4 regions of the Cytobacillus sp. FSL W7-1323 genome follow, and region 3 is predicted to be linked to each of the others. Evidence: riboswitches for the same ligand, from Rfam matches in the RefSeq annotation. Region 3 holds a riboswitch; each other region holds the start of a gene.

Region 1 (8,115 bases), 2.0 Mb from region 3:
AAGTCCGAAACCAGATCCAATAATGGTAGAAATTGAAGTAATCAGCATTGAGCCTTTAAACTCTTTTTTTGCTGCTCTCCTTTGTAGAAGTTTTTCTGCAGCGTTAATAGAAGCAAATGTATTACTTAAGTTTAATAATACGGCAACAAAAGTGACTACGACAATTCCCATTTCAAGATTAGGAGCCCCTAATGGAAAAAGTTGGAAAGGTGCCGATGTTGTCATACCCGCCCCATCATTACCAAACAATAGGACATAACCAAGCCAGCCCCCTAAAAGGCCAATTAAGATAGAAAAATTGCTAATAAGTTGATTACCCTTCATTTTTAATGTAGCGACAATCAGCGCGAGTACTACAGAATAAAGACTTATACCTATATCAATGACGCCAGTCGAGGTCATCTTTAACATACCTTCAAAAAAGATAAACATTAATTGAAAAGTAAGCAAAAACAAATATACAGTCATTACCATCGGACTAAAGATGGCTTGCAATAATGAAAAACCACCACAAGCAATCAGCAAAATGGTCACTAGACTAGCTAAAACAATACCAGTAACAATCCCACCACCAATACGTTCTAATCCAATATTAAGCGCTTGTGCTGAAAGCCCAAGATTAAGGATAATTCCCCATAATAAGCCTGAATGCCCTTCCATAATCGGGAAACGATGACCTTTCCATCCTTGTAGTATACAAGTAATACCTGTAAGTATGAGTGATGCTCTAATCATCATTGCCATCGTTTCACTAGATAGCTCAAATACATTGGCAATGGAAATCGGAATGACAACAGTATTGGCAAAAATAAAAAAGACCCATTGTACGGAAGAAACCATTGTCATTGATGAAATAAACTTTTTCAATCTGTACACCACTTTCTACGTTTTTCATTTTCACATCTACTAGTATAATTCATTTTCAAAAGGAAAGAAGCCTTTAAAAAAAGAATTATGAAAAACGAAATATTTTGAAGCCCATATACGATGAAAATGATAAAAATTGGAGCTAATCTATATGCCTATACAAATAATAACCCTCTCCAAATATGAAGAGGGGCATGTGATTTAAATAGTTTTATTAATCATTGTTATTTTGAAATGATAATGCTTTTTTTGCTAAATTTGTGATTACTACATCATCCATAGGCGGATTATGGAGCGCAGCTCGCACATCACGGTAATAACGCTGCAAAGGATTTCTTTGTTGCAAGCTTTGTGCACCAACTATTCTCATTGCCCAATCGACCACTTTATTAGCACTGTTAGAGACAAGATGTTTGATGGCTCCAAGTTCTGCTCCTAATTCTCCTCGTTTATTCGGTTCATTATCCCAACGATCCGCTATAGAATAGAGTGCTGTTCGCGCTTTTAGTAGCTCGAGTTCCATTTCCCCAATTTTACGTTGCACTTCTGGTACTTCACTGATTGGACCAGGCAGGCTATTAGGTTGATATTCAGAAGCAAAAATAATGGCATAGTTCCGAGCTGCAATAGCAACGCCAATAAAACAAGCAGCTGAATGTAGTAACCATGCATTAGGAATCGCATAAAAATGAACACCTTCTAATTCGACTAATGCTGTTTCTTCTACAATTACATTCTCTAACACGAGATCGTCACTACGCGTGCCCCGCATCCCTAGCATATTCCAATTTGATTCCACTTTTAAACCAGGGTTCTCATGAGGTACAAGGAATATACCAATTTCTCCTGAAGCTTCTATCGTTGCTGTAATAAGAGAAAAATCTAACCCTGGTGCCATCGAAGCAAAAGATTTTCTTCCATTCAAGATCCATTGTGTTCCTTTTTTCACCGCAGTAGTCGCTGGTAGTCCACCACGGGTTGGACTGCCAGTTGCTACCTCAGTTGCACAGCGGTTAATCAATTTATTATCTTTGATAACCATTTCACATAACTTGGCAAACTGTTCTTCCTTCCATTTCCGTTTAACCCTTAAATCATAGATAACACCTAAGTGCCAACCAATACATAAAGCCGTAGACGCATCACCTTGGGCAATCCTTTCTTGTATTAAGAAATATTCATATAAGGAAATCTCTTTACCACCATATTCTTTCGGAATCGTTAAACTTAAGTAATTTGATTGTTTTAATTCTTCAAAATTTTCAAAAGGGAATTCTGCATTTTCATCAATCTTTTGCGCCCTCTTACTAAATCCTTCTGCTAATATCGTAGCTTTATGAAATAATTCTTCTTGTTGAGCCGTCTTAATAAATGGTCGAGCGAGTTGTTCAGCTAAATACGCTTCCTTAGATGAAGCTGTTATCGTGCTCATAGAATCCTTCCTCCCCGTCTGTTTCCATCTTCTCTTTAATACTCAATCATTAGGATAAATAGATATAGTAAAGGCTCCATCCCCTTTACTATATCTATCGTTTGAATTTATTATCTCTTATCTACATATTTAGTTAATTTATCCCCACCAATTTGAATGATTTGCACCAATACAACGAGGACAATTACTGTCGTAATCATAATGACATTATCATAGCGATAGTAACCGAAACGTATCGCTAAATCACCAATACCACCGCCGCCAATAATACCTGCCATTGCTGAATAACCAATTAAACTAATAGTCGTAATCGTTAAACCTTGAACAATTCCAGGTTTCGCTTCTGGGACAAGAATTTCCTTAATTATCATCCAAGGGGAAGCGCCTACTGCTACTGCAGATTCAATGACTCCTTTATCTATTTCTCTTAAGGATGTTTCTACCAATCTTGCAAAAAACGGAATCGCTGCTACAGATAATGAAACAGAAGCCGCTGTAGGACCAATAGTTGAACCTGCAATTAATTTTGTTAACGGCAATAGAGCTACTAACAAAATAATATAAGGAATAGAGCGGATCAAATTGACAATCCAACCGGTAACAGCATTTACAAATCTATTCTTTAAGAACAATCCTTCGTCTGTAACGAATAATAAGATACCTAGTGGAAGACCTAGTATAAGTGCCGCAACTAAAGAAATGGCGACCATATAAATTGTTTGTAATACAGCTGTATTTAGTTCAGGAAGTAACGCCTGAATGGACTCAAGCAACATGTTCAACTACCTCCAAATTCTGTGTTCTTTCTTGAATATATTGTATAGCTCTTTCTATTTCAGGTATTTCGCCAGTCAACTCCATAATAAAAATACCAAGAGGTACTTCTTGAATATATTCAATCTTGCCGTGAAGAATATTTCCTTTTACTTTGAATGTTTGGAACAGTTCAGAAACAACAGATTCTTCTGCTATTGCACCTTTAAATTGAATCTTAATGATTGTTCCCTTCCTGTTTTCAATCAATTGTTGTGGTAAGTCAAATTGAAGAACACTCTGAATGAAATCCTTTGTAAGTGGTTCAATTGGATTCGCAAATATATCATACACCGGTCCCTCTTCTATGACCTTTCCATCTTGCATAACAGCTAACCTATGACAAATCTCTTTGACTACTTCCATCTCATGAGTGATAAGTACGATGGTTAATCCTAGCTTTTTATTAATTGATTTTAATAAGTTCAGGATTGATTTTGTTGTTTTAGGGTCTAGAGCTGACGTGGCTTCATCGCAAAGTAAAACCTTTGGATCATTAGCGAGTGCTCTGGCTATTCCTACCCTTTGCTTTTGACCACCACTTAATTGTGTGGGATACTGATGAATTTTATCTGCTAAACCCACTAATTCTAATAGTTCTTTCACCCTGATATCTATTTCTTTCGGGCTTTTACCTGCCGCTTTTAAAGCAAAGGCAATATTCTCATACACTGTCTTCGAACTCGCTAAATAAAAATGCTGAAAAATCATACCTATCTTCTGCCTTGCTTTTCTTAATTCTTTACTTGTTAAAGATGTTAAATCAACGCCATCAATTTTCACTTCACCAGATGTCGGTCTCTCCAATAAATTTAGACAGCGTAATAAAGAACTTTTCCCTGCTCCACTATAGCCAATAATCCCGTATATTTCCCCTTCTTTAATAGAAAGGGATACATTGTCAACCCCTATTACTTGCTTCTTTTTGCTTTTATAAATTTTCACTAAATGATTGACTTCAATCATTTACCTCACCCTCCCTAAATCCTCTACAACATAAAATGAGCCTCTTTCACTTTGAAAGAGGCTCAACAAATGATTGTTATTAAACCTTATCTTTCAGAATGAAATCATTCTGCAGGATTTAGCACCTTCCCTTTAAAAGGAGGTTGCCGGACATCTTCGGGCCTGGTCCCTCAGTCTCTCTCGATAAGAATCATATTAAATTTAATGTGTTGCTTTGATAAAGGAAATTTTATCGGGTATTGAATTAATTGTCAATAGTATTTTGATTATTTATGCATTTACTTATCTTCCTCTTCGTTTAAACAAGAAGATAAAAAAAGTTGTTCCTAATAAAGCTGTGATTAGACCCACATACAAGATGATTGCTGACGTTTTGAACTTTACTGTACTAGGTTGCTCTTCTTGTCCACGTCCCTCACCACCAGGCATACCTTCAAACCCTTCTGGTGTCTCAAAATCTCCTTCCTGCGGAAAGTCTCCATTGCCTTGCGGACGTTCAGGCATTTCACCATCAATGTTTCCTTCATTACCGTTTGGCGGTTGGAATACTTCTCCTCTTTCTTGACCTTCCTGGTCATCACCACCTGCTCGGCTAGGGAACATGTTATTGACTTCAGAAGCTTGTGATTCTACTTCTAATTCACCTGAAAGCTGAGCAAGTATCGATTCTGATCTCGCCTCAGCAAATGCTGGTAAACTCTCATCACCTTGCACTGCTTGTAGAAATTCTTCTGTTGTATAAAACTTGGTAGGATCCTGTTCTACATAAGGAAGAATCAATGTACTAATTTGTGTAGTTGTATTTTGGTAAGACTCTTTTGTCATATATTCTTCGGCAATCTTTTCAAGGTATGCTTCATATTGCTTTTTAAATTCATCATTTGCCAATAAAGCATTAAGTAAAGGCCTCTCATCTAAAGAAGTACCAGCTACAGGTTCGGAAATACTGAAATTAATCGTATCTTCACTCATTAAATTACTATTTCCCATGCCACCATCGAAGTTCCCCATTTCAGCTTGGTGAACTTGACCTTGTTCATCCTCACCTTGCCCACCTTCTCCTGGTGCTAGACCTTGTTGTTCCTGATTTTGATTTTTGTTTTGGTTTTCTTCAGCGATTGAAGAATCTCCGTTCATGCGTCCTCCGCCACCCATACCTACTCCAAAGCCGCCAAATGCCATATTATAGTCCCACGGAATGATTGAGAACTTACCATCATTTTCATATAAATAATAGTTGTGCTTCATTTGCCCTTGGTAACTATCCATGCTAACGACAGCCGTATTTACTGCAAAATATCGTAATACTTGATCCACATCTAAAGTTTTTTCTAAATTGCCACCATTATCGATACTATCTAACATATCTATTAACGCTTGTTCATCTTGCTCCTCTGATTTCAAGTTTAAACCTGAGTAATCATCAATATCATCACTTACCCATTTCAAGTCACTATTTGTACCATCTGGCTTGTACAATGATCCATATGGATTTTCAAAATATCTTCCAAGCATCACTTCGTCTACTTGTTCAACACCTAAATATAATCCCCATTCCTGACCATTAATGGTCACATACATATAAGAATAAGCAGGTGTGGGTAATCCCATATTCTCCATTAATTGATACGATAAATATTCTCGCATTTGCGTAGCATCACTAAATTGGTTATTTAGATTCAACTTTTTCAATCCATATAAAGTTTGATCGGTATAGTAATCAAAGTCTATTTTGAAGCTATAACGATCAGAATCTTCCATTCTAGCAACGGAAGAAAGGGAAGAATTCCCCTTTGTCCGAACAGCTACTTGGTTCAATTTAGTTCCATTTATCGTCACATTTGCCATCTTATATTCTTCTTCCGTCGGATTCTCTAGTATATCTTCCCAATCATCTTCTGCTAGGGTTAACTCAACTTGAGTCACTTTATTTTTATTGAATACTTTTGAAACATAAGAGTGATCAACTACTTCCCCTTTTGGAAGTAAATGAGGTAGAAAGAATAGAATACCAACAAATAAAACAGCCAACATTAGAAAAACGAGAACGACATATTTGCGTTTAATCATATTCCTTTCTCCTGTTCATTTACGCTGTAAAATTACCGTCATAGCTTAACATTACAGCCGACTCTACCCCGCTAAGGTTCGTTACATTATTCACCACTTGAGATTGCTCTTTTTTCATTCTTACTTCATAAGTAATTTCTACTTGATTACCATTCATGATAGATTTGGATTTCATCATATGTTTATTAGTGACCTTTGATAATAGCGATTCTAGTTGAGATTCCACATCTTCACCCCCATATTTTACAATGAGTAAGTAAGGGTTCTGAATCGTAATTTTGTTAACGAACAATACAAGTACGAGACCGATCATTAAACTGCCAATAATCACTAACGGAATAAAGCCTGCTCCGCAAAGAATACCGGCAACAATCGCCCAAAAAAGATAAACAAGATCCATAGGGTCTTTAATTGGTGTACGAAAACGGACAATGGATAAAGCACCAACCATACCTAGTGATAACAGGACATTCGAGGAAATTCCCATAATAATTAATGCTGTAGCCATGGTCATTATAATGAGGGATATATTAAAAGTATGTGAATAAATCACACCAGAAAATGTCTTCTTATATACTGCATAAATAAAAAGTCCAATTGCAAAAGCCATGAATAAACCTATTAGGGAATCTATAATTGAAAAACTCTCTGTCTTTTCTAAAAAGCTTGATTTAAATACATCTGAAAAATTCACACTTTCCATTTTGCTTTTCTCCTATTCTCTCTATAATCCATACATTCTACTTAATTGATATTTAGAATACGTGCCCTTCCTGCGATCTAGCATTTGCAGAAGCATTTTAATGACATCGGGAATGTATTCATCATACTTTACTTCAAGTATCATCAATTGATGATCAAGGGATGGTACCATAGGCATTGTCGTATTTAAAAAGTCGGGATTCCTTAAGCTTGTACGAATATTGCTATCAAAAGTGAGACGTACATTACCATATGGGTAGATATAAACATCCCTCTCATAATCGACAACCGTTACTGGCTTCAATTGATAACGAATCATGTTATGGAAAAGTTCCCTCATTAATGGTCTGGAATCATTCTCCATCCATAAAATGTCGCTAGCTCTAATAAGCTCATATTCCTCAGCTGTCATCCGACATTTTTCTTTATAGGTCAGATTATTCTTCTTACTTTTCTTTTCTAGATTAATTGTGTCAAAATCATTATTATATGTGCGAACCCTATATTTTGCCCGGTTCATATAGCCTTCTTTTTTTTCTATTAGTGCTTTGTTTTCAAAGTTATCAAAGTATACGCTACGAACATTATATCCCCCTCTCCCATTTGAATGGGGGTCCGCATTCATAAAGGAACTTAAGCGTTTTTTAAGTATAACCCCATCCATTTTTGAGATTTCATGTTTGAGCTCTTTCCTTCCTTTCAAAATCGTTCACCTCCTTTAAATATACGTTTTAATCTCGTATTCTTCGTATTTCTCATTTAGCCATTCCGTATATTCAGTAGAAAGCTTAGACTCTATTAACATCTCTTTTATTTCTTCTTTCGCATCTTCGAGATTGGCTTCTTTCGCTTCTTTATGATCTGTTACTTTAATAATGTGATAACCATAATCTGTTTTAACTGGATCACTCACTTCGTCCACTTCCATAGCAAAAGCCACTTCTTCAAATGCTTCTACCATTTCACCTTCACCAAAATACCCCAATTCACCGCCATTATCTTTATTTGAATCATCGGTTGAATAAGAAGCTGCTAATTCTGAGAAATCGTCACCATCATCGAGTTTTTGTTTTACTTCTTTGGCAGTATCCTCATCTTCTACTAGGATATGACTTGCTTCTATCTCTTCTGCCTGAGAAAAACTTTCTTTATTTTCTTCAAAGTATGTTTCCATCTCATCATCAGTAATTTCTATTCCTGGTGTGATCAATTTCTTTGAACCTAAGTAGATTTCGATATTATGTTCTATAGAGTCATAGGATACC
Region 2 (8,115 bases), 1.9 Mb from region 3:
GTTCTTTAATGCCGTAACTTTTCCAAAACTCTTACTAATCTTTTTCATTTCCAAAACAACTTCACTCACTTAAAGGAGACCTCCTTCATAGATACAAAAACCGACTCTCTAAAAGTCGGTTGACTAGCTACAAACCATTTCATTCAATTGCCCTCAAGTGCTTTTAATTCTTCCGTATAGCCTTGTTCACTTTCTCCCCAACCATCTATATATTCATGCAGTTCGTTTGTTGTAATTGCCTCATCAGGTAATTGACTTTTCTCTACAAAAACAGGATCAAGGATAACTTTTTCTTTAGGCGAATCACCGTTTAATTTTTGGTACAAATATCGAACTTGAATACGACCAATATCTTTTGGATCAACGGCAGCTGTCGCTTCCCATGAACTGTTTTCTTTTTGTATCAGTTGCAGGTCTTCGTCACTCATATCAATCCCGTAGACTTTAATATCTTCTCTTCCTGCCTGCTCTAGCGCTCTGACAGCTCCTTTAGCAAACTCATCCCACGCTGCCCAAACTGCTGTTATTTCACCTTCATTTGGATATTGTTTTAGGATTGCTTCCATTTGTGCTTGAGTATCTAATGCTGTATTATCGGTGGCAGCACCAAATGCTGCTACTTCCTTAATATCTGTATTCTCTTTTAAAAATTGTTCATAAGCTACTTGTCTTCTTTCCATCGGTGCAAATCCAGCTACCCAAATCTTAACAATATTTGCTTTCCCTCCTGCATCTGCAGCAAGCTTGGTTAATGTCAACTTCGCCATTTCTTCATCGCCTTGTTGAAGTACAGTTACATCTTTCACTGCAATATCAGCATCAAAGACCACTACAGGTATATTTTGTGCAGCCGCTTTTTCTACTCCTTGCGTTAACGCTTCCTTCGTTCCATGATCAATTAATATCCCATCAAATTTTTGATTAATCGCTGCATCTAAATTGGAAGCCATTTTTGCTAAGTCACCTTCAGAAGTAAATACTTGAACGGTTCCACCAAACTTTTCTACCTGCTCTTTTACCCCTTCAATATATTGTGCAGAAAAAGTTCCTAAATTAATTTGCATGATTAGTGCGATCTTTTTATTAGCTAACGGATGTACACTATTCTCTTTAGTTGATGCAGTTGCTTCACTACTTGAATTGCTTCCTTTTGGCTGGCAGCCTGCCAAGATTAAAATAAAAATAATAAGAAACGCTAATAGTATACGATTGTTCTTCATGCCCTAACTCCCTCTTCTGCTTTATTCAATTGTGCCAATTTGTTTCGATCAGCTTCAAAAATGCCTTTTTCAGTAATAATTGCAGTAATTAAATTAGCCGTTGTCACATCAAACGCCGGATTAAACACTTTCGTTCCTTCTGGTGTGATCTGGTTTGGCCCAATATGAGTCACCTCTTCTGCCAACCTCTCCTCAATCGGAATATCTGCCCCTGATGCGATAGAAAAGTCAAATGTCGACAATGGCGCAGCTACATAGAAAGGAATTTGAAAATAGTTTGCTAAAATAGCTAGTTGCCATGTACCGATTTTATTCGCTGTATCTCCATTGCTGGCAATACGATCGGCCCCGACTATAATCGCTTCAATCCCCTTGGTTGCTATGGTATGAGCAGCCATATTATCAGTAATGACCGTCACATCCACATTGGACTGTTGAAGCTCCCAAGCAGTTAGGCGCGCTCCCTGAAGAACCGGTCTCGTTTCACAAGCATATACTTGAAAGTCAACACCCTTCTCCTTGCCTAAATGAAACGGCGCTAGCGCTGTACCATATTTTCCTGTAGCAATCGTTCCCGCATTGCAAATCGTTAATACCTTTTTCCTTCCATTCAATAGACTTAGTGCATTTTCACCAATTTGGCGACAAATCTCCTCGTCTTCTTGATGTATTTTCTTTGCTTCTTGCTCCAAACTGATAATTGTCTCCTCTGTTGAATACAGCGTTTCTATTACTTTCATCATTCGATCCAAAGCCCAGAACAAATTAACAGCTGTCGGTCTAGAGCCCGCTAGATAAAGATAATCTTCATGAATTCTAAGATGGAAAGTTTCAATGTCGACCCCTTCGTATTTTTTTGCAGCAATCGCTAAACCATAAGCAGCAGTAATTCCAATAGCTGGCGCCCCTCTTACTTTCAACTGAATAATTGCCTCAAAGACATCTTCAATGGTTTCGAGTTCTATCCATCTTGTTTGATGGGGTAATAAGGTTTGATCAAGAATTTTCAATCTACCTTCTTGCCATTCAATTGGTGTTGGTATACTCATGATGTATACGCCTCCAGTTCCTTAAGAAGTTGCGAGATTGTTACTATGTTTTTGCGATTAATAATCAAGGATGAACCTAATTGAATCGTTGCCTTCTTCACATATAATCTAATTGAACTATCTTCTATTCCATCAAGATCCTTCACATGCGACAATCCGATTGTTCTCCGAATTAATTCACACCCTACTACTCCGATAGCATCTTTAAATACTTTAGCTAGAAAAGACTCTAGAGCGCCTGGTACTTTCGTAAAAGGATTAACAACAGAATTTTGCCAAGCTTCTGAAAAATATTGAGAAAACACATCCCATACTTCTTCTATCTGTTGAAGAATAACGATTCTATCGTTTTCGTTTCGTACAAGTACTTGGAAAATGAGATGGGCAATATATTGACCGACATCAAATCCAATCGGACCATAAAAGCCGAACTCAGGATCGATCACCTTCGTCTCACTCTTACTCGCAAATATACTCCCTGTATGTAGGTCACCATGTAGTAAGCTCTCTGCTTCTGTGAGAAAAGCATATTTTATTTTGGCTACTTCAAGTTTCAACTTGTCATTAGTCCATAGTTGCTGAACCACTTCAGCCAACTCAGCTTCAAAATCATTCGTTTCCACATCAAAAAATGGATCGGTGAATACTAAATCCTCAGTGATTTTACATAGTTCAGGATTTGAAAATTTAGCGACCAGTTTCTTTTTCTCAAACGGATGAAGAGCAAAATCTGAAGTTGAAAACAATGTCTTTGCTAAGTACTCACCAATATGAGCTGATAAATTCGGATAATGATCCCCTTGAATCAATCCGTCTCTTACAATTGTCAAATGGGAAAGATCCTCCATCACAGTTAATGCTAGCTCTTCATCTGATGCTAGTACTGCTGGGAGGAGGTGAGGAACGAATTCACCATGCTTCTTAAGCACTTCTGCCTCCAGTTTTGCACGTTTAAGTGTTAGAGGCCAGCTTTCTCCGACTACTTTTGCATAAGGGAGTGCTTGCTTAATAATTACACTTTTATGATTAGAAGTAATACGGTAAACATAATTCAAATTACCATCACCAATCTCTTCCACCGTCATTTTTTCATCCGGTAAAAACAGTTTTAAACTCTTCACGTATTCACACGCTGATTCCTCTGTCAAAGCGCGATAACCTATATTATCTAAAACAGCCATATCTCTTCCCCCTTATTTCTTTATTTATCTGTGGCACAAAACAGGGGTGACTACATGAAGAGATGTAGTCGGACCTGCTTTGTCATTACAGAAACAAAAATGCCCCTTTCCTGTACAGAAAGAGGCATTCGTCATTACGATTTTGCCTCTCATCTTTCAGAATAACTTCTGAATGGAATTAGCACCGTGCCTTACATTAGGCGCAGAAATTCTCTAGCTGCGCCTCGTTTCACAACGATATTACGGTCGGTTGCTGGGTTTCATCGGGCCATATTTCCCTCCACCTGCTCTTGATAAGAGTATAAAAGATTCATTTTTTGAAATATCTTGAGCAAATACTATCACCGATTATAAAAAAGTGTCAATCTTTTTTTTAAAACTTTTCATCTTTTTAAGGTTAAAAGAATTTTGTCATATAACGTAAAAAATTCTCTGTTGACAGATAAAACACCTGGTGACATAATACAATTGTGCAAAAATTTAAAACGATAATCATAAATTTTCTTATCAAGAGCAGGCGGAGGGACGAGCCCGATGAAGCCCGGCAACCGATTCTAAATGAACACGGTGCTAATTCTTGCAGCAATCATGCTGACAGATAAGGAGAAGGTTCTATCACTGCGAACTAACCCTCTTCTTATTGATTAAGAAGAGGGTTTTTTATTGTCAATGTCAATTCGAAATTATCAGGGAGGGTTCTCATATGGGAGATGTAATTGCAACTTATCAAGTATACGCAAGACCCGGTTCATTAGAGAAAAAAGCAGAGGATATCGCTTTAGGATTAACGATAGGCTCGTGGACAGCGTTACCATTACTTGAGCAAAAACAATTACTAAAACATAAAGGCAGAGTCACTGCACTACAAGAATTTTATGATGATGAACATCCCAATCGATTCGGTGAAGTAAGGTGCGAAATTAGTATCGCCTACCCTACATATAATTTCACATTTGATATTCCAGCAATCTTAACAACTGTATTTGGAAAGTTATCTCTAGATGGTGAAGTAAAATTATTAAATCTGGAATTTGATAATGAGGATCTTTCCCGTTTTCCTGGACCAAAATTCGGTATAAAAAATATAAGATCGAAACTAAATATTCAAGACCGCCCATTACTTATGAGTATATTTAAAGGCATTATCGGCAGGGATATTCACTTTTTAAGAGAACAGTTAAGAGACCAGGCTATGGGAGGCGTTGATATTGTAAAAGATGATGAAATTCTTTTTGATGTCAACATCTCTTTTGAAGACCGAATTATCGCAGGTAAAGAAATACTAGATGAAGTCTATGAAAAGACTGGAAAAAGGACACTTTATGCAGTCAATTTATCTGGGAGAACAATGGATTTAGTAGATAAAGCAAAACATGCGAGCGAATTAGGGGCGGATGCATTATTATTCAATGTTCACACTTACGGTCTAGATATGCTCCAAACACTAGCTGAAAACAATGAAGTGCAGTTACCTATCATGGCACATCCTGCATATAGTGGGGCCTATACTTCTTCAAACTTCTATGGTGTGGCTCCTGATTTATTACTCGGTAATCTTACTCGCTTAGCAGGCGCAGATTTCTCTTTATTTCCTTCTCCATATGGTTCTGTTGCCATGGAAAAAGAAAAAACCTTAGCTATCGCTAGACAGTTAACCGAAGAAAATGGCTTGAATCAGGCATTCCCGGTCCCTTCAGCAGGCATTCATCCAGGTTTAGTTCCGTTGCTTTATCATGACTTTGGCAATGATTGTATAATTAATGCTGGCGGCGGGGTCCATGGTCATCCTGAAGGAGCAGCAGCTGGCGTGAGAGCTTTTAGGCAAGCCATTGATCACGTCATACAACAAAATACTCATCGTGCAACAAAAGCGCAAGAATTAGAAGCAGCATTAGCAAAATGGGGAGGTACGTCATAAAAGATGACAAAACCAATGATTTTTTGTGATTTCGATGGAACAATTACGAATAACGACAACATTGTAAAGATTATGGAGCATTTCGGTCCTATTGAGGCAAAACAGATCAAGGAAGATATTTTAGCTCAAAATATCTCTATCCAAGAGGGTGTTAAAAATCTCTTCTCACTTTTACCAACAAGTAAAAAAGAAGAGATTATCCATTTTGTATTAAATAGTGCAGAAATTCGTGAAGGATTTTCAGCTTTTGTTAGATATACACATGAAAACGGTATCCCTCTTTATATTGTTAGTGGTGGGATTGACTTTTTTTTAGAACCAGTACTTGAACCTTATGGGCCATTTACGAAAGTATTTTGCAATCACGCAAGCTTTGCTTTAGAAACAATAGATATTCACTATCCACACCAGTGTGATGAACTATGTTCTTCACAAGGTTGCGGCTGTTGTAAACCAACCATTATTAGAAAACACTCTTCTCCTGAACACTTTAATATTCTTATTGGAGATTCGATTACAGACTTTGAAGCAGCCAAAATAGCAGATGCCGTACTTGCTAGAGATTTCTTAATTCAAAAATGTGAAGAAACTGGTATTTCTTATACACCTTTCGAAACCTTCCATGATTGCATTGAATACCTCGATGAACTAGTTGGTGCGAAATCATGACAACGTATGAAACAAAGTGGGATACATTAGCTGATATTAAAGATGAATTAGCAGCCAGAGATTGGTTTATGGGTACTAGTGGTAATTTATCCATTCGCGTAGATGAAAACAGCTTTTTAGTCACTTCAAGCGGACTTGATAAAAGAAAGAGAACAGCTAATGATTTTTTATTAGTAGACTTAGAAGGAAAGCCCCTAGAAAACACGTCATCTAAACCTTCAGCTGAGACTTTATTACATTGTGAAATTTATAAGAAAACGTCATCAGGAGCAAGTCTTCATGTTCATACAGTTGCTAATAATGTTATTTCTGAGCTTTTCTATCAAGAAGGTGTAGTATCTTTTCAGCATCAAGAGTTAATTAAAGCATTTGGACTATGGGGAGAAGATGATATACTCACCATCCCGATCATTCGCAATGATGCGGATATCCCTACATTAGCGGATCACTTTTCTGCTTACGTCAGCAAAGAGAAAGGTGCAGTCTTAATTCACAACCACGGGATTACTGTTTGGGGAGTCGATGGGTTTGAAGCGAAAAAATTATTAGAGGCTTGCGAATTTTTATTTCAATATAAATTATCTCTTATTCAATTAAAAGGAGGCGTTTTACATGGCCATTATTAAATTCAAAAACGAAGAAAAAGTGATTACTGATCAACAAGAGGTATCTACATTTTTAACTGCACAAGAAGTCATCTATGAAAATTGGAACATTGAGCAATTAGAAGTGACATTACACGAAAAATACGATTTATCTGATGATGAAAAGCAAGCCATACTAGATGCATTTTCAACTGAAATCAAAACCATTTCTGAAAAGCGCGGCTACAAAGCTGCAGATGTTATTTCACTTTCAGACAGTACGCCAAATTTAGATGAATTATTAATTAACTTTCAAAGAGAACACCATCATACCGATGATGAAGTCCGCTTCATCGTAAGTGGGCATGGAGTCTTTATTATCCAAGGAAAAGATGAATCGTTTTTTGAAGTCCATTTAGATCCAGGTGATTTAATTTCTGTACCCGTAAACACGCGCCACTATTTTACTTTAGCTGATGATCGAAAAGTTGTTGCTATTCGCCTCTTTGTTACACCAGAAGGTTGGGTACCTGTTTACGAGAAAGAAAAATTGAACGCTTAATATCAGGGAGGCTCCTTCATAATCGGGGGCCTCTCCTTATTTCTCTAAATAATAGATAAAAAATTCGCTCCATTCTCCACTATCAAATGAAAATTGAGACTGTTTCTCTTCATATTTAAAACCAATAGATTCTGCTAAATGAATGGAGGCGAGGTTATCACTATCAATATGTAATTCTATTCTTTCAGGTTGTAAATATTCAAAAATAAAAGGTATGATCGTTACTACGCTTTCTTTTCCATATCCTTTTCGCCAATATTGATTGTGAATTGCATAACCAAGTAGTACTAACTCCTTGCCATTCCTCTGTGTTCGATACAATTCTATTTTTCCTATATGTGCACCATCATTTTCTCTAAATATACCAAACTCAGATAATTGCCAGGCATCATCTTGCTTGCTCCACTGCTCGATTTTCTTCTTGAATTTTTCTTTAGTATAAGCAGGTAAATCTTGTGGGCGTCCTTCATCATGACGTGATTGCGATACTAAACGGTTCTTTAATCCCGCTATCCAAGCTTCGTAATCTTCATACATATACGATCGAATGACGAGACGGTTACTTTTCAACTGCATGTCTTTCGCTCCATTCTATCAGAAATTAGGACCGCCTTTTTATAAGTTATTGTGAGTAGATACTATATGTGTACAAGTACTCTTCCTCTCGTTTCTCCTTTTAAAAGCAATGGCAAGACATGCTCAACTTCACTCAATGAAACTTCTTGAAAAATAAACTGATCAAACGGAAGTTTATCACTTTCTTCCGCTAATAGTTCCCAAGCTTCTTTCCTCATCTCCATTGGACAAAAAACGGAATCAACTCCCAAGAGACTCACCCCACGTAAAATAAAAGGAAAAACCGTCGTAGGTAAATTCGTTCCAGCAGTTAAACCACTAACCGCTACGGCACCCCCATATTGAATTTGGCTTAA
Region 3 (8,115 bases):
CCCCAATTTTTAATGTTTTTGTTCCTTCATCAGATCCTTCGCTACCTTCATCTGAAGATCCACAGGCAGCAATAAATAATACAACAGCTGCAATCATTAAAACAGATAACCATTTTTTCATTTTTTTAGCTCTCCTATCGTTTGTCTAGTTTGGAAGTAATCAAATCACCAATCATTTGGATGATAAACACGATAATTAAGATAATAATCGTTGCAATCCATACAACGTCATATCTACTTCTTTGGAAACCTTCTAAGTAGGCAAGGTTCCCTAATCCTCCTGCACCTATGACACCTGCCATTGCCGTATATCCGACTAGCGCAATCGCTGTAACGGTAATACCCGAAACAAGCGCTGGCATAGATTCAGGGATGAGTACTTTCCATATAATTGTACTTGTTTTTGCACCCATCGATTTAGAGGCTTCAATGACACCTTTATCAATCTCACGTAAGCCAATTTCCACCATTCTTGCATAGAAAGGTGCTGCACCAATAATGAGTGCTGGTAATGCTGCATTTTCACCAATCATTGTCCCTAAAATCATTTTTGTGAAAGGGATTAATAACACAATCAAGATTAAAAACGGAATGGATCGAAAGACATTGACGAATGCCGCAATGATCTTATTAACTAGCTGATTTTGCCATATATTACCTTTAGAGGTTAAGAACAAAAGTAATCCAAGAATAATTCCTAAAATAAACGTGGCTATAACAGAAATACTTGTCATATATAAAGTTTCTTTTGTTGCTTCCCACATTCTTTCCCAATCCACATTTGGTAGCCATTCATTAAGCATGGGAAATCACCTCCACGCCAACCTTCTGCGAATGAATATATTCAATCGCGCGGGTAACCTCATCCGACTCTCCATCTATATGAATAAATAAGGTACCGTAAGAGCCACTTTGTGTTTGGGATATCTTTCCTTGTAATACATTCACTGTTACATTGTAGTGGCGAATTAAGTTTGTGATTAATGGTTGTTCCGCTGAACCACCTACAAATCCAAGTTGAACAATTTGGCCATTTGGATAAGCACTCAGTAAATGTGTAATCGTTTCCTTCGTTTCTTCCGGTTCGGTCACTTGTTGAACAAATCGCTTCGTAATAGGTTCTTTTGGCTTTTGGAACACATCTAGCACTTCGCCAATTTCAACAATTCTTCCACCTTCCATGACAGCCACACGGTGGCAAATCTTGCGAATGACATGCATTTCATGCGTAATTAACACAATAGTTAACCCTAAACGTTCATTAATATCAACAAGTAAGTCGAGAATACTATCAGTTGTTTGCGGATCTAGAGCACTTGTCGCCTCATCACATAACAGTACTTTAGGATTATTGGCAAGTGCTCTAGCAATACCTACTCGCTGTTTTTGTCCACCGCTTAATTGCGAGGGATAGGCATCCTCTCGACCATCTAGTCCAACCAATTTAATTAATTCATTAACTCTCTCTAGTCGCGCTTTCTTAGGTACACCAGCAATTTCTAATGGAAACGCAATGTTTTCTCGTACTGTTCGAGACCACAATAAATTAAAATGTTGGAAAATCATGCTTATTTCTTGTCTAGCCTTTCTTAAGCTAGCACCTTTTATGCGAGAAACTTCATTCCCAGCTACAGATACAACGCCTTCAGTCGGGATTTCAAGTCCATTTAACATACGAATCAATGTACTTTTACCCGCACCACTGTATCCGATTACACCGAATATTTCACCCTCGTTAATTTCGAGGTTAACATTGTCTACTGCATTTACTTTCCCGTTTTTCGTTGAGAAAATCTTTTTTACATCTTTTATTGAAATCATTTTATACTTCACCTCTTCAATCCAGAAAAACCAACACATTTATAGCATATCCATTGTTTATAAAAAAAGCCTTCCTGCTTATGAGCAGAAAGGCTTGTTATGAAAATTCCTTTCTCTCATCTTTCAAAGCTAATGCTTTGAGTGAATTGGCACCATTTCAATTAAATGACGGTTGCCGGGCTTCAAAGGGCACTTCCCTCCACCTCTCTAAATAAGAGCAAACTATGAATATATTGAATTTTTTTGTGTACCTGTGTAATAGTATCATGTCATTGAAGTAGGTGTCAAATCTGAAATAATAGTTGTTAGACCCTTATATTTAATGAAGCAATACCGGTTGCCGCTTCAATAGCAGATTCAAGATCATCGATCAAATCTTCTACATTTTCAATTCCAATTGATAATCGGATTAAGTCTTCAGGTACACCTGCTTGTTTTAACCCATCTTGATTAAGTTGTTGATGCGTTGTGCTTGCTGGATGTATAATAAGACTTTTTGCATCACCTACATTCGCTACATGTGCGAACAGCTCAACCGAATTAATAACCTTCGCACCTGCTTCACGCCCACCAGATATGCCAAAAACGACAACTGCCCCTGCACCTTTAGATAAATATTTGTCTGCTAATTCTTTATTAGGATGGTTGTCATCGCCCGGATAAAGTACCCAATTAACAGCAGAGTGATTATTTAAATATTGCACAATTTTTTTCGTATTAGCAATATGTTCTTTCATTCGAACCGTTAACGTTTCTAAACCTAACGTAAATTGGAAGGCGCTTTGTGCACTTAGTGCTGGACCTAAATCTCTTAGAAGCTGCACTCTCGCTTTAGTAATATATGCTACAGGGCCAAGTGCCTCACTATATACTAAATCGTTATAGCTTGTATCCGGCTGACTTAATCCTGGATACTTCTCTGAGTTCCAATCAAATTTACCACCGTCAACAATGATCCCCCCCATTGTCGTCCCATTCCCAAGTAACCATTTCGTAGCAGAATGAACAACAATATCTGCGCCATGCTCAATCGGCCGACATAGATAAGGAGTTGCAAATGTGTTATCAACCACTAACGGCACACCATGTTCATGGGCGATATTTGAAACTGTTTCAATATCTAGTACTTGTAAACTCGGGTTACCAATGGTTTCGGCAAATACAGCTCGTGTCTTCTCATTGATTGCTGCTCGTAGTTCCTCTTCATTATTAATATCGATAAGCCTAACGTTGATGCCGTACTTTGGTAAAGTGACTGTAAATAAATTATATGTACCTCCATATAAATTAGAGGCAGCTACAATTTCATCACCCGCTTGAACAATATTAAGAAGAGCTAAGTAAATGGCTGCTTGCCCGCTTGCTAATGCTAATGCGCCTGTTCCCCCTTCTAACAATGCAACTCTTTCCTCAAACACAGTAACCGTTGGATTATGAATACGAGAATAAATATATCCTGTTTCTTTTAAGCCAAATAAGTCTTGCGCATGCTCTGTATTCTGGAATTGATAAGCATTATTTTGATAGATTGGGACCGCTCTTGCCCCTGTTACTGGATCAGGTTTTAGCCCACCATGAACACCAATTGTTTCAAATCGAAGTTGCTTTTCTTTTTCTGCCATTTTACATCTCTCCTCTTTTTTAAATTGGAAAGAAAAGACGACCAAAAACCCTCTTCACAAAGAAGAGGGTTTATCATCTCTTCTTATCTACCAGAGCTTTTATGCTCTGCTGGAATTAGCACCGTGTATCAAACAACCGGTTGCCGGGTTTCATAGGGCCAGTCCCTCCACCACTCTCGATAAGAATATTTAATTTTCTAATTATTCTAAGGATAGAATAACAACCTTTTTTTGGGAAGTCAATCTTTTTTTAGGACATTTGATGTATTTATGATTATTTTTGATTTAATACGAAAATGGCATCTAATTTTAATAATTGTCTAAAAGTCGACTTAAGGATGATATGCTTTTCATCCACTTGTTTCTTTAGACTCGTACGCCCTTGAAGCAAAGAATGAAAGTGGTCAGCAGTAGTTTGAATGTTTATATGATAATTTTTCAATGGGCGAGTATGTTTAATTAGCAGCCTTTTACGGTCTAATGTCAAATACATTAGATTTTGTTCTAATTCTACTCGAATCCTTATAGGTTCCTTTAACATCATTAAAATATGATCATTTACTCTTAAAGATTGATTAAAATGATAAATGAGTTCCTCTATTGAAACCACCCCCAGCCCGCGTCTTATATTCTATAATTCTGTTCCAAGAAATGATTTCCTTCTCCTAACTATCGACTTTAACTGACAGAACATTTATTTCCAACAATGTTCACAACCTATTTCCCGAGAAATATGTCAAAAGCTAGACTTATCGACAGAAAAAAGAAATATCCCATCGATTCATCTGCCTAGAATGAGTGAGGGGTGTAATTAAACATTTACGCAACCCCCCTTGATTAAAAGCATAAGAAAACCACTTATTCCTAAACAATAAGTGGTTTTAAAATTGAGACTGTAATTCATATGATTGAATTTGTTCAAGTAAATAAGGTACTGAATGGAAAGCATAAAGCTTATCAACTAACTCTCCTTTTTTAAACACAAGTAAACACGGTACACTTTCAATTTCATACTTTTCTGCCACTGCTGGCAAAAAATTCAGGTCGGCTTTACCTATAGGAAGGTTCTGCAACAGTTGCTCAGTAATTGTTAGCATTTTCCCGGCAACTTGACATGTCCCACACATAGGAGTGAATAAATAAAATAAGCCGGATTGCTTCCTTGCGATCAAATCATTTAAGTCATTGTTTGACCAGTCAATCATGTTATCATCCTTTATCTAAATACTCGGTATATATATCTATATTTGCACTTATTAAGGCTGTAGCTAAATGATGCGCAGGTGCCGCCTCGACTTCACGATACATTTTATCAATATAGATATGCTCTGCCTCTGGTAATTCTCTCTTAAATTGTTTACGAAGTTTTTCTCCTGATGCGTCAGCATCGACTAATATATAGACTTCCTTCCCAATTAAATAATCAATTAATTCATCCAACTTCGAAGTGCCAATCGTTCCATTTGTACATAAGATCTCTACAGGTTCTCTGATTAGTCCTTTCACTTTTCGTTTGTCAGATTTACCTTCAACAATAATCACTTTATTGCCATGTTCTATATGCATGCTCATCACCTAATATATATCATTTATATATTTTATAATAGTAAGCCTTTTTACATTTGAAAACTTTTCAGCACTCATCTGGTATGTCTATATAGAAATTTAGAAAAAGGTCAAACCATTTAATGATTTGACCTTCTTTATTTAACTACAATTAATCTTCTTTTGTCATTTCTTCATATTGTTCAGCTGTCATTAGCTTGTCAATTTCACTTGCATCGGATGGCTCAACAACAATCATCCATGCTTTCTCGTAAGGAGATTCATTCACAAATTCTGGACTATCGCTAAGTTCTTCGTTAATCTCAACGATTTTACCACTAATTGGTGCATATAACTCAGAAACTGTTTTAACAGATTCTACGCTACCAAACGGTTCATCAGCAGTTACTTCATCTCCTACTTCTGGAAGCTCAACAAATACGATATCTCCAAGTTCTGATTGAGCAAAGTATGTAATACCAATACGAACTTTATCTCCTTCTGTTTTTACCCACTCGTGTTCTTCTGAATAACGTAATTCTTTAGGTGTGCTCATGTTTCATACCTCCATTAATTTAGGAAATTGTTTATTTTAATGACCGAATAAACGATCGTTTAAAACGTATAAAGCGCATCCACCATTTACAGCCAATTTTGTTCAAATTCTAGCTCTTTAAATCCGACTGTTACTTTCGTACCATCCGTTGTTAATGGACGTTTAATTAACATTCCATCCGATGCTAATAAATCTAACAGTTCCGACTCTGAGGCCGTTTTCACTCGGTCTTTTAATCCTAACTCACGATACTTTTGACCGCTTGTGTTGAAAAATTTTTTTAGCTCTAACCCACTCTTTTTGTAAAGATCTTCTAATTCCTTGCGGGATGGAGGATTTTCCACTATATGTATTGCATCATAGGCTATTTCATGTTCATCTAGCCATTTTTTCGCTTTTCGGCAAGTACCACATTTAGGATACCAATAGAAAGTAAGTGCCATGTTTTCACCACCTATTTTATCATACCTATATTCATGAATACTATCGTTTCATTAGCATAACATATTTCTTTTTATTTTCATAACGAAGAATTGTAATTATTATCATATTAAAAACAAAACAAAGAGGCCCAAATTTGTTCTTGAGCCTCAAGTCATAAACTTCGCAAATGGAGGAAGTAAATAGGTTACTTTCCTTCACTTTATTCAAGATAAATATTATACTACAAACCTTTCAGCTTCAATAATTTTCTCAGCCGCTTGACGTTTTTTCGCAATTACATTTGTTGGAGTATGTCTCGTAAACTTCTTAAGCGCTGAAAGCATCATTCGTAATGTATCGCCTTCTTCCACACCTACTAAAGTTTCTTTCGCAATCAACTCAATTTGATTAAATGCTTCTTGGCAGAAAATTTGTGTGTATAATAGCTTTTGCTCAGCTTTTGCTACTCCGTCTTTTACAATGGCTTTTTCAGTACGAAGAACAGTAGATTCCATAGAATAGGCGTAAGAAACCAGATCAGCAATATTCACAAGAACTTCTTGCTCTTTATCCAAAGCTTTTCCATATTTTTGTGCACATAAACCTGCTGCAAGTAATGCGATTTTCTTAGCGTTCTTTACAAGATATTTCTCTTGCTCTAATGCTTCAGAACCTGGCTCTTCTGGCATCATCATCATCAATTCCTCTTGAAGTGCCATTGCTTTTTCGAATAAAGGCAGTTCACCTTTCATTGCTTTTCTAACATACGTTCCTGGTACTAAAAGACGGTTGATTTCGTTTGTTCCTTCAAAGATTCGATTGATTCTAGAATCACGGTAAGCTCTTTCTACTTCATATTCTGCCATAAAGCCATAACCACCATGTAATTGAACTGCCTCATCAACTACATAATCTAGAACTTCGGTAGAGAAGAACTTATTAAGTGAGCATTCTATTGCATATTCAGCAATAGACTTCGCTACTTCTTTACCGTCTTTGACTTCTTCATCACTCAATTGACTCATTCTGTCATCAAATAGACCCACTGTACGGTAAACGGAGCTTTCAGCTGCATAAATTTTACTTGCCATTGTTCCGAATTTTTCCTTCGTTAAATTAAAAGAAGAAATAGGCGTACTGAATTGTTGACGTTGGTTAGCGTAAGTTACCCCTAATTTAAAGGCATGCTTAGAACCACCTACTGCACCTACACCAAGTTTGTAACGACCAATATTCAAAATGTTAAAGGCAATGACATGACCACGACCAATTTCACCTAGTACATTTTCAACTGGTACTTGTGCATCTTCTAAAATAAGTGTTCTTGTAGACGAGCTCTTAATACCCATTTTCTTTTCTTCAGCACCTGTTGATACACCCGGATATTCTCTTTCAACAATAAAAGCTGTGAATTGGTCACCGTTTATTTTGGCATAAACAACGAACACATCGGCAAACCCAGCATTCGTAATCCATTGTTTTTCCCCATTTAATAAATAATGTGTGCCTTCTGCGTTTAATTTAGCAGTTGTTTTTGCTCCTAATGCATCAGATCCTGAACTTGGTTCTGTTAGTGCATAGGCAGCTAATTTTTCGCCTGTCGCAAGCACCGGTAAGTATTTTTGCTTTTGCTCTTCATTCCCGAACAATACAATTGGAAGAGAACCAATACCTACATGGGCACCGTGTGAGATAGAGAAACCACCGACACGTGACATTTTTTCAGCGATAAGTGCTGAACTTACCTTATCTAAACCGAGTCCACCGTATTCCTCTGGCACATCTGTACCAAGTAAGCCCAAGTCACCAGCTTTTTTCAATAGTTTTACAGAGCGATCGAATTCATGCTGTTCTAAATAATCCACTTGAGGGACCACTTCATTTGTCACATAATCTTCTGTTGTTTTCGCAATCATGATTTGTTCTTCGCTAAAATCCTCTGGTGTGTACATATTTTCATAAGAAATATCTTCAATTAAAAAGCTTCCACCTTTAATAAATTTTTCAGTTTGATTTGACACGTTCATCATCCTCCATCTTCATTCTTTATGCTTTTTGCAGTTTTTGTTAACATTGTTTTTTCAAAGGTAGTTAAATAGAACTTTCACTTCGGTTCATTGCGGCACACACTCACTTTTTGCGGGGCTC
Region 4 (8,115 bases), 2.3 Mb from region 3:
ATTTTGGTCGAATGAATACTACCCTACTTTGTCAAGAAGCACATTACTATCTACTTGATTACTAAGCTAAAACATACTCACCTTTTATAGATAGCAAGTATCTTATTTGTGACTTTCCCATATACTTCTTCCTATTTTCTTAGATTTATTTTCCTATTCCGGGTCTAAAGCGTTACGCATGATTTTGCCCAGCTCTCATTTCCGTGAGTGATGCGACAAAATTCCTTTTGCGCGCTTTACAACAAAATGAAGGTATTGTTTTATATGGTGTATGCTAGGTTCTCCTTCTGGTACTGAAGTAAATATATTTAGTTTTTTTACAGCTGTTATTATCTCCACAAAAAAACCTTTAACAACTAATGAACAAATAGTGGTTAAAGGGTTTTTTAAACAGTTAGTTTCCTTGGAAATTCGGCTTTCTTTTCTCTGCGAAGGCTTGTAATGCTTCCACTCTGTCTTTTGTTGGTAGTAACACTTCATAAGCTTTTCTTTCAATATGTAATCCTGTATGTAAGTCAGTATTCATTCCTTGTTTAACAGCAAACTTTGCTTGTTTAAGTGCGATTGGGCCATTATTAAGCATTTTACTCGCAAATTGTATGACTGTATCTAACAATATATCTTCATTACATACCTCATTTACGATACCGTATTGCTGTGCTTCTATGGCTGATAACCTCTTCGCTGTTAGTATTAATTCCATTGCTTTTGTTTCACCAATTAAGCGAGGAAGCCTCTGCGTCCCTCCTGCTCCAGGAATAATAGCTAGACCTGTTTCAGTTAAGCCTACCTTAGCAACATCCGCCGCAAATCTAAAATCACAACATAGAGCAAGCTCTAAACCGCCACCAAACGCAAAACCATTAATAGCTGCAATCGTCGGCTGAGGCAACTCTGCAATCATATTAAAAACGTCCCCCATTTTATATAGGTTTCGCCTTACTTCCTCATCGGTAAGATTTCTTCTTTCTTTTAGGTCTGCACCAACACTAAATGCACGATTGCCCGTCCCAGTTAAAATAACTACTCTCACCTCTGGGTTTGCTCGAACATTTTCTACTTGCTGTTGTAACTCAATTAACGTTTCATAATTAAATGCGTTTAACGCATCAGGACGATTTAATTTTATTGTAGCAATATAATCGTTGATATCTAATTGAATTTGTTCCATACTCTAGCTCCTTTTCTTTTTTAAAAAATATTCATAACAATATTCGCCACTAAATCATGAAAACCCTTTCAAATATAAAACAAAGCCATTCACCTTAAAAAATTACATAGGAAAAACTAGCCTTCCCTATGAAGAAAAGCTAGTTACCTTCTTTATAAACCTTTAATATAGTTATCTACGATTTTGTTAAAAACATCAGTTTCCTCTAGAAAAGGGCAATGACAACTTTCCTCAAATATATGCAGCTTTGCATTCGGTAAAGCATTTAAAAGATGCTTGCCTGCCGCTACTGGTATCAACTTTTCTTCCTTACCAAAGCATAGAAGTGTGGGAATGTCGTAATCGGGTAGAGAGCTACGATAATCAACGACTGATTGATCAAACAGAATGGCACTTGCAACGGAAGCAGGTAATCTTGTCGTTTCTTCAAGCATCCAATCTAGCTCGCTTAGACTTAATTCTTTTTTAAACATTAGTGGAATGAAGCCTTTTAAAAAGGCTTTTTGGTCTCTTTGCACTTCTCTCATAAAACTAGTTAAAGTCTCCATATCAAAGGCGCCTATTGAGAAATCAGGCCATTTAAAATCGGAGGCAAGTTCATCTACGATTACTGTCGATTTAATATGTTTATCACCAAATAACTTTAAGTACTCCCATATGACAAATGCCCCCATCGACCAGCCAACAAGGGTCACATTCTCTAGTTTTAAATTTGTGATAAATTGTCTAATATCTTCGGCATACTGTGCAATGGTATGGCCATGATGGATTTTTTCTGATTGACCATGTCCTCGTAAATCTGGTATTAACACACGATAATCAGTCTTAAAGTATTCTATCTGCTTTTCAAAGAATCGACCACTCATCCATACACCATGAATAAAAATGACTGGTTCACCATTACCTACATCTTCAAAATAAATACTTGTACCGTCACTTAATTTCATTATTGTCACATCATCAACCTCCATTTTAAAAAATTCAATAATAATATAATCTATGCCTCAATCTATAAAAGTAGTGGCAAAACAATAGCTAAAATTTATCTTCTCTTATTTATTATACAACTCTAAATTTTATAAAAATATTGTATCTCAAAGTTTTTTCAAACAATTAAAGGAGCCGAACAAACAGGAGTTGTTCGGCAAAAAATATATTTTCAGTTATTTTAGTTGTAACTCCTTTATAGACAATAAAGAATGCAGACGATTTAATTCTTTATCTAATCTTTCCTTTACATGATTTTCGACAATAAAACAATGTTCTTCTGTTCTTTCAATCTCTTTATCTAAAACATATACACCCTGAAGGACTGTTTCTGCTCCTAAACTGGATATAACTGGTTTCAATGCATAATCAATCATAAGTAAATGTCCGAATGAGCCCCCTATCACAAGCGGTAATACAGATTTATCAACGAAGCCTTTTTGAGGTAATAAATCCAAATAAGCTTTTAGTACACCTGTATAAGAGGCTTTAAATACTGGTGTTAATATAATTACAGCATCTGATTTTTCTACTTTTTCATTCGCTGCGATAATTGCTGGGCTATCAAATTTTGCATGAATTAAATCTTCAGCAGGTAGCTCCCTTACTGTAATTTGCTCATATGGCACGCCCTTTTTGTTTAAAAAAGCAATCGCTTCTTGCTCTAATCCGTTTAAACGGGAATTGTTTGATGTGCTTCCCGATATGATTACAACATTTGTCATCTTCAGATGCCTCCTATTTTGTAACTGTCAACTTACTAAATTTTTTACCATAATGATGCTCTGGCAAATGGTCATACCCAAATAAATTCTTTCTTAAAGTACCTTCTTCATACTCTCTTCTTACGAGCCCCCTATCTTGTAGGATTGGAATGACATGCTCAACGAACTCTTCGAATGTACCTGGAGTGACGGCATATGCAACGTTAAACCCGTCAACTCCTGTCTCTTCTTTCCATCCTTCTAATTGATCAGCAACAGAGTGTGCTGTACCAACAGCCACTTGACCCATCCCGCCAACACCAACAAATTTGGCAATGTCATCGACCGTCCAACTCTTTGTAGAATCTATATTCGTAAATGTTTCAACGATTGACTGAATGGCGTCATTTTTAACGTACTCGATTGGTTGATTTGCTTTATACTCTGAGAAGTCGATACCACTCCACCCCCCAAATAACGCTAATGATCCTTCATAACTAGCATGGTTTTGATAGTCCTCATACTTAACTCTAGCATCTTCCTCTGTTTCACCGATAATAGGCGTGACGAGAGAGAGAATCTTTACTTCACTGGGGTCTCTCCCCTCCGCTCTTACTGCTTCCCTAATTTTATCGACTATTACTTTACCGGCTTCTTTTGTGGGCACACTTATAAAGACCAACTCTGCATGTTTAGCAGCAAACTTTCTCCCTCTTGTAGATGCACCCGCTTGAAAAATAACCGGTGTCCTTTGCGGAGAAGGTTCACATAGATGTGCACCTGGCACCTTAAAATATTTCCCTTCATGGTTAATATCGTGAACTTTACTTGGATCTGTATAGAGCCCTTTTTCCTTGTCTAAAACCACTGCGTCGTCTTCCCAGCTTTGTTCCCACAGTTTATATGTGACATCTAAATATTCATCAGCTATCTCATAACGTTCATCATGGCTGATTTGTTGATCTAGTCCTATATTTAGTGCGGCACTATTTAAATAAGATGTGACAATATTCCAACCTATTCTTCCTTTTGTTAAATGATCGAGAGTGGACATCCTCCTTGCAAATACATATGGATGTTCAAAACTAGTTGAAACCGTTAGACCAAACCCTAAATGTTTTGTTACTTGCGCCATTATAGGAACAACGAAAGCAGGATCATTAACTGGCACTTGTACCCCTTGTTTAACCGCTGCTTCTCTAGAATTTTGATAAACATCATATGTACCAAGCACATCTGCCAGGAAAATGGCATCAAAACGTCCCTTTTCAAGTACTTGAGCCAAATGTGTCCAATATGATATGTCTTTATAAGTGGAAGATTGATCATCCTTATGTGTCCATAGTCCTGGTGATTGATGCCCAGCGCAGTTCATATCAAAAGCATTGAGGTACATTCTTTTCGCGGTCATTTTTAATTCTCCTTTAGTGATCATATTTTATAAAAAACTCATCAAGTGCTTTACTTAAACCACCTTTTCCAAATTTGATTCTCGTTTTATTGTTTCGATTTTCAATTTGATTCGAGGCAAAATCCAAAAACGCGATGACGAACAGTCTCCTAACAATTATTGAATGCAACCCTTTGTCATAAAGCGATTGTTCAACCGTATGGAAGATTCCTTTATTAATATTAAAAGATTGACAACACCATCTAATAAAGTGAAAGTCAGGTAGATTCAAGTACATGCAGCCTGATAGGTTTTTAGCTACATTGGGTGCTTGATTACTAATTGTTGACTGCATGTAACTCACTCCTTTTCATTTGCTCCATTCCATCATTTTTTATTTTGTTGTTTCTTTTTCAGAGCAAATCGTTTCTTCTCGGTAATGTCAATTTGGGTAATATCCCCTTCGTGTACAGTAATGGTGACACAACCATATTCGAGTTCCTTTAATGTTGTGAGAATGGTATGAATTTTATCTTGATCAATGTGTTTTTCCATAAAATTCTCCTTTATGGGACTTATTTTAGTCTTTTTACAAGCTCCTCTATTTCTGTAAGTGTTAACTGTTCTAATTCATGTCGCTTGAACTTTATTTCATCTATAGTAAGCATAAGGTTGATTAAGGTTTGTTTTCTCTTTGCTATCGCTTTTTGTAAAAACTTAGCCAACCTCTTTTCCCCCCCACTCGGTGTTCTTTTTTTCTTCATTCATCGTATCTAGAAATTCTGTTGTATCCTGAATAATTTTGGTCTGATCATAATCCATGGATGCTACATGGTATGAGTTGTAAAGGACTCGAAGCCATTTATGATCTGTTTGAATTTCGATAAAAATACGATCTGTATTCTCTGGAGGTACAACATGATCATGGATAGACTTAAAGCATAATATTGGGCAATGAATTTGAGATAAACTTTTTCCTGCGTCACTCATTACCTTTTGTAAAGAGTGAACTGCTTTTACCGGAATATTATCGTAAGTAATTTCATGTATAGTCGGATTTTTGATATCTGGGCTACCTTCGTCAATATAGTGTTTCTCATCGTAATATCTTAAATACTCGTAATCTGGTAATGTCAGTGCAGTATTAATTAGGATCAGACCATCCAGCTCTCCATATTTCTTAGCTAACAACAGCGCTAATGCACCGCCCATAGATTGACCTAAACAATAGACTTGTTTGCACTTCTCCTTTAATTGCTTATAAGCTGTAACAACATCATTGAACCAATCATCATAACCATATAACTCTAAATCTCTGCTTTTTGTTCCATGTCCCGTGAGCCTTGGGGCATGAACAGTAAAACCCCTATTTGCAAGTTCCGCACCCAAGTCCTCAATGCTCTGCGGTGTTCCAACAAAGCCATGAATGAGGAGAATACCAATGTCCCCACCTTCATAATAAAAAGAATCTGCACCTGGTATAACTGTTGATTCTACTCTTTTCATTTTTTCGTCCTCCTTTATATTGCAACATTTTGGTGGACAATGGTTGACTACCATTGCCGATTTTTCCCGTTGATGTAAATCTAGCTGCACTACTGCCTTTGGAGGTCCAATCAGCAACTTTAATTCCAACTTAACAAATAGGTTTAATCAGTTTAAAAACAGCATTTGTATAGAGGAGATCATCCCTTGGTGATTAAATCATGCAAAATAAAAAACCTCTTCTGACAAGAAGAGGTTAAAGTTCCGTTCTTTATCTCTCCTTATCTTTCAAGCAACAGCTTGCTGGAATTGGCACAGTGCAATAAATTGCCTGTTGCCGAGGCTTCAAAGGGCCAGTCCCTCCACCTCTCTGGATAAGAAAAATCATATTAAATTTTATATCATTTACTCTATAATATTTATCAATATTTGTCAATTTTTTTTTAAAAATTAAGATGATTTACTCATTCGCCCATCCATTCTGGCTTATGAAAACCTTTAAAGTTTTCTTCAATTACTTTTGCAAATTCCTCCGACTCTATGGCTTCAATGATATCCTTTGCCATTTGGGCGTCCTTATCTTCTTTACGAACAACAATCCTATTTTGGATTTCCTCAGGAATTTGATCCCGATAAATTGCTGTTGTTAAATCTAATCCTGCAGCAACCGCAAAGTTACCATTAACAGCAGCAAGATCAACTGATTCAAGAGACCTTGGCAGTTGGGCTGCATCTACTTCATGGAATTTCAAATTTTTCGGGTTAGATAATACATCATTTACTGTTGCATTGACTGGGTTTATATCATCTTTCAATTCTATTAAACCAGCATCACGCGCAACTGTTAATCCTCTCGCTAAGTTTGTAGGATCATTAGCAATGGCCATCGTGCTGCCATCTTTCACTTCTTCAAGGGAGTTGAATTTTTCTGAATAAATACCAATTGGAGCTGTAGGAACAGAAATAATATCTACTAGATCCATCCCTTTTTCAGTGTTAAAATTCTCTAAGTACACTTTATGTTGAAATAAATTACCATCCAAATCTCCACTATCTAAAGCAATATTCGGTTGAACATAATCATTAAATTCCTTTACTTCTACTTTGTACCCTTTTTCCTCAAGTAGTGGTGCTACACCTTGCTCAAGCATATCACTATAAGGAACTGTCGCCCCTAAGACCATCTCTTTCTTTTCTTCGCCGGATGAACCTGATGTCCCACATGCACTTAAAACAGTGCAACCAGTCAGTACAAAAAATAATAACCAAACTTTTCTCATACCCTTCACCTCTTATTTTAATTATTTATCTTTTCACCTTTACGATATTTACTTCCTGGATGACCACTCGGTAAAAGGGGCGAGCCATGAGTAAAAAGCTTTTCTCTTAACGTACCCTTTTTGTATTCCTTTTTATATAAACCACGTTCTTGTAGAATCGGAATAACAAGCTCAATAAAATCTTCCAAATCTGCTGGCGTTACTAAATGATTTAAATTAAAACCATCGACACCAGAGGCTTCAAACTGATATTGAATTTGGTCTGCTACTTCTGATGGATTGCCGACAATTATATTGTCTCTATCTAATCCTTCTAGTTTTGAAATCGCTTCTTTAATCGATAGTTTTTTCTTCGCATCTTTCGTTAATGAAGCAGCTTTATAATGCCCATGCTCTGTAGCTTTAAATTCAAATGGGTTATCTAACTCATCCTTTGTAAATTCCGCAACATTATAACCGCTTGCGCCCCCAAACTGTGCTTTCGCTGCATCTGCACTCCATAATTGGTTGTATTCAGCAAATTTCTCTTCCGCTTCTTCAGTTGTCTTACCTACGATGACTGTTAGGAAAGTGAATATTTTAATATCTTCCGGATTCCTGCCATATTCTTCCGCTTGTTTTCGAATATCCTCTGTATAATTTCTTACTCTTTCAGGTGTTGGCCCACCTACAAATACACATTCTGCATGTTTTGCTGCAAAAGCACGTCCTTTAGGAGAAGTCCCTGCTTGATATAAAACAGGTGTTCTTTGTTGTGACGGTTCTGTTAAATGCGGTCCTTCGACATCAAAATATTCTCCTTTATGGTGAATTTCATGGATTTTCTTACGGTCGATTAATACCCCTTGTTCTGTATCTTCTATCACTGCTCCATCTTCCCAGCTTGATTCCCACAGTTTATAAACGACATCCATATATTCATCGGCAATTTCATAACGCTTATCGTGTTTGATCATATCTTTGAAACCAAAATTTCTTGCTGCATTAGGAAGATAAGAAGTAACGATATTCCATGCCACTCTTCCTTTTGTCAAATGATCTAATGTGGAAAACCGTCTTGCCTGCCCAAAAGGTGGCTCATATGTTGTACTCACCGTT

The links. A riboswitch is a leader RNA that binds a small molecule or an ion and turns the genes downstream of it on or off. The one in region 3 is predicted to bind S-adenosylmethionine.
Region 1: linked by a shared signal. The riboswitch ahead of MKX67_RS06265 (methionine ABC transporter ATP-binding protein) and the one ahead of MKX67_RS19365 (O-acetylhomoserine aminocarboxypropyltransferase/cysteine synthase family protein) in region 3 are both predicted to bind S-adenosylmethionine.
Region 2: linked by a shared signal. The riboswitch ahead of MKX67_RS05940 (2,3-diketo-5-methylthiopentyl-1-phosphate enolase) and the one ahead of MKX67_RS19365 (O-acetylhomoserine aminocarboxypropyltransferase/cysteine synthase family protein) in region 3 are both predicted to bind S-adenosylmethionine.
Region 4: linked by a shared signal. The riboswitch ahead of MKX67_RS07825 (alpha/beta fold hydrolase) and the one ahead of MKX67_RS19365 (O-acetylhomoserine aminocarboxypropyltransferase/cysteine synthase family protein) in region 3 are both predicted to bind S-adenosylmethionine.

Annotation. Positions count from the first base shown of each region.
Region 1 covers NZ_CP151998.1:1,194,340-1,202,454, reverse strand. Annotated here, with positions in the region: gene MKX67_RS06280 (uracil/xanthine transporter) at 1-867, opposite strand, end outside; gene MKX67_RS06275 (acyl-CoA dehydrogenase family protein) at 1,082-2,299, opposite strand; gene MKX67_RS06270 (methionine ABC transporter permease) at 2,410-3,075, opposite strand; gene MKX67_RS06265 (methionine ABC transporter ATP-binding protein) at 3,065-4,078, opposite strand; SAM riboswitch class I at 4,162-4,268, opposite strand; gene MKX67_RS06260 (CotH kinase family protein) at 4,361-6,148, opposite strand; gene MKX67_RS06255 (DUF4956 domain-containing protein) at 6,168-6,851, opposite strand; gene MKX67_RS06250 (polyphosphate polymerase domain-containing protein) at 6,873-7,553, opposite strand; gene MKX67_RS06245 (peptidylprolyl isomerase) at 7,569-8,115, opposite strand, start outside.
Region 2 covers NZ_CP151998.1:1,130,139-1,138,253, reverse strand. Annotated here, with positions in the region: gene MKX67_RS05960 (sugar ABC transporter ATP-binding protein) at 1-69, opposite strand, end outside; gene MKX67_RS05955 (sugar ABC transporter substrate-binding protein) at 144-1,220, opposite strand; gene mtnA (S-methyl-5-thioribose-1-phosphate isomerase) at 1,217-2,269, opposite strand; gene mtnK (S-methyl-5-thioribose kinase) at 2,266-3,450, opposite strand; SAM riboswitch class I at 3,597-3,750, opposite strand; SAM riboswitch class I at 3,952-4,055, shown strand; gene MKX67_RS05940 (2,3-diketo-5-methylthiopentyl-1-phosphate enolase) at 4,154-5,368, shown strand; gene MKX67_RS05935 (2-hydroxy-3-keto-5-methylthiopentenyl-1-phosphate phosphatase) at 5,372-6,037, shown strand; gene MKX67_RS05930 (methylthioribulose 1-phosphate dehydratase) at 6,034-6,663, shown strand; gene MKX67_RS05925 (cupin domain-containing protein) at 6,650-7,183, shown strand; gene MKX67_RS05920 (GNAT family N-acetyltransferase) at 7,220-7,759, opposite strand; gene MKX67_RS05915 (acryloyl-CoA reductase) at 7,822-8,115, opposite strand, start outside.
Region 3 covers NZ_CP151998.1:3,812,671-3,820,785, forward strand. Annotated here, with positions in the region: gene MKX67_RS19350 (MetQ/NlpA family ABC transporter substrate-binding protein) at 1-121, opposite strand, end outside; gene MKX67_RS19355 (methionine ABC transporter permease) at 135-803, opposite strand; gene MKX67_RS19360 (methionine ABC transporter ATP-binding protein) at 796-1,821, opposite strand; SAM riboswitch class I at 1,935-2,039, opposite strand; gene MKX67_RS19365 (O-acetylhomoserine aminocarboxypropyltransferase/cysteine synthase family protein) at 2,127-3,443, opposite strand; SAM riboswitch class I at 3,524-3,629, opposite strand; gene MKX67_RS19370 (hypothetical protein) at 3,718-4,053, opposite strand; gene MKX67_RS19375 (thioredoxin family protein) at 4,325-4,648, opposite strand; gene MKX67_RS19380 (toprim domain-containing protein) at 4,653-5,009, opposite strand; gene gcvH (glycine cleavage system protein GcvH) at 5,161-5,544, opposite strand; gene MKX67_RS19390 (arsenate reductase family protein) at 5,631-5,987, opposite strand; gene MKX67_RS19395 (acyl-CoA dehydrogenase family protein) at 6,204-7,988, opposite strand.
Region 4 covers NZ_CP151998.1:1,508,431-1,516,545, reverse strand. Annotated here, with positions in the region: gene MKX67_RS07860 (enoyl-CoA hydratase-related protein) at 395-1,171, opposite strand; gene MKX67_RS07855 (alpha/beta hydrolase) at 1,324-2,127, opposite strand; gene ssuE (NADPH-dependent FMN reductase) at 2,335-2,883, opposite strand; gene MKX67_RS07845 (LLM class flavin-dependent oxidoreductase) at 2,897-4,273, opposite strand; gene MKX67_RS07840 (hypothetical protein) at 4,287-4,607, opposite strand; gene MKX67_RS07835 (YezD family protein) at 4,640-4,807, opposite strand; gene MKX67_RS07830 (hypothetical protein) at 4,828-4,977, opposite strand; gene MKX67_RS07825 (alpha/beta fold hydrolase) at 4,970-5,758, opposite strand; SAM riboswitch class I at 6,016-6,118, opposite strand; gene MKX67_RS07820 (MetQ/NlpA family ABC transporter substrate-binding protein) at 6,202-7,017, opposite strand; gene MKX67_RS07815 (LLM class flavin-dependent oxidoreductase) at 7,035-8,115, opposite strand, start outside.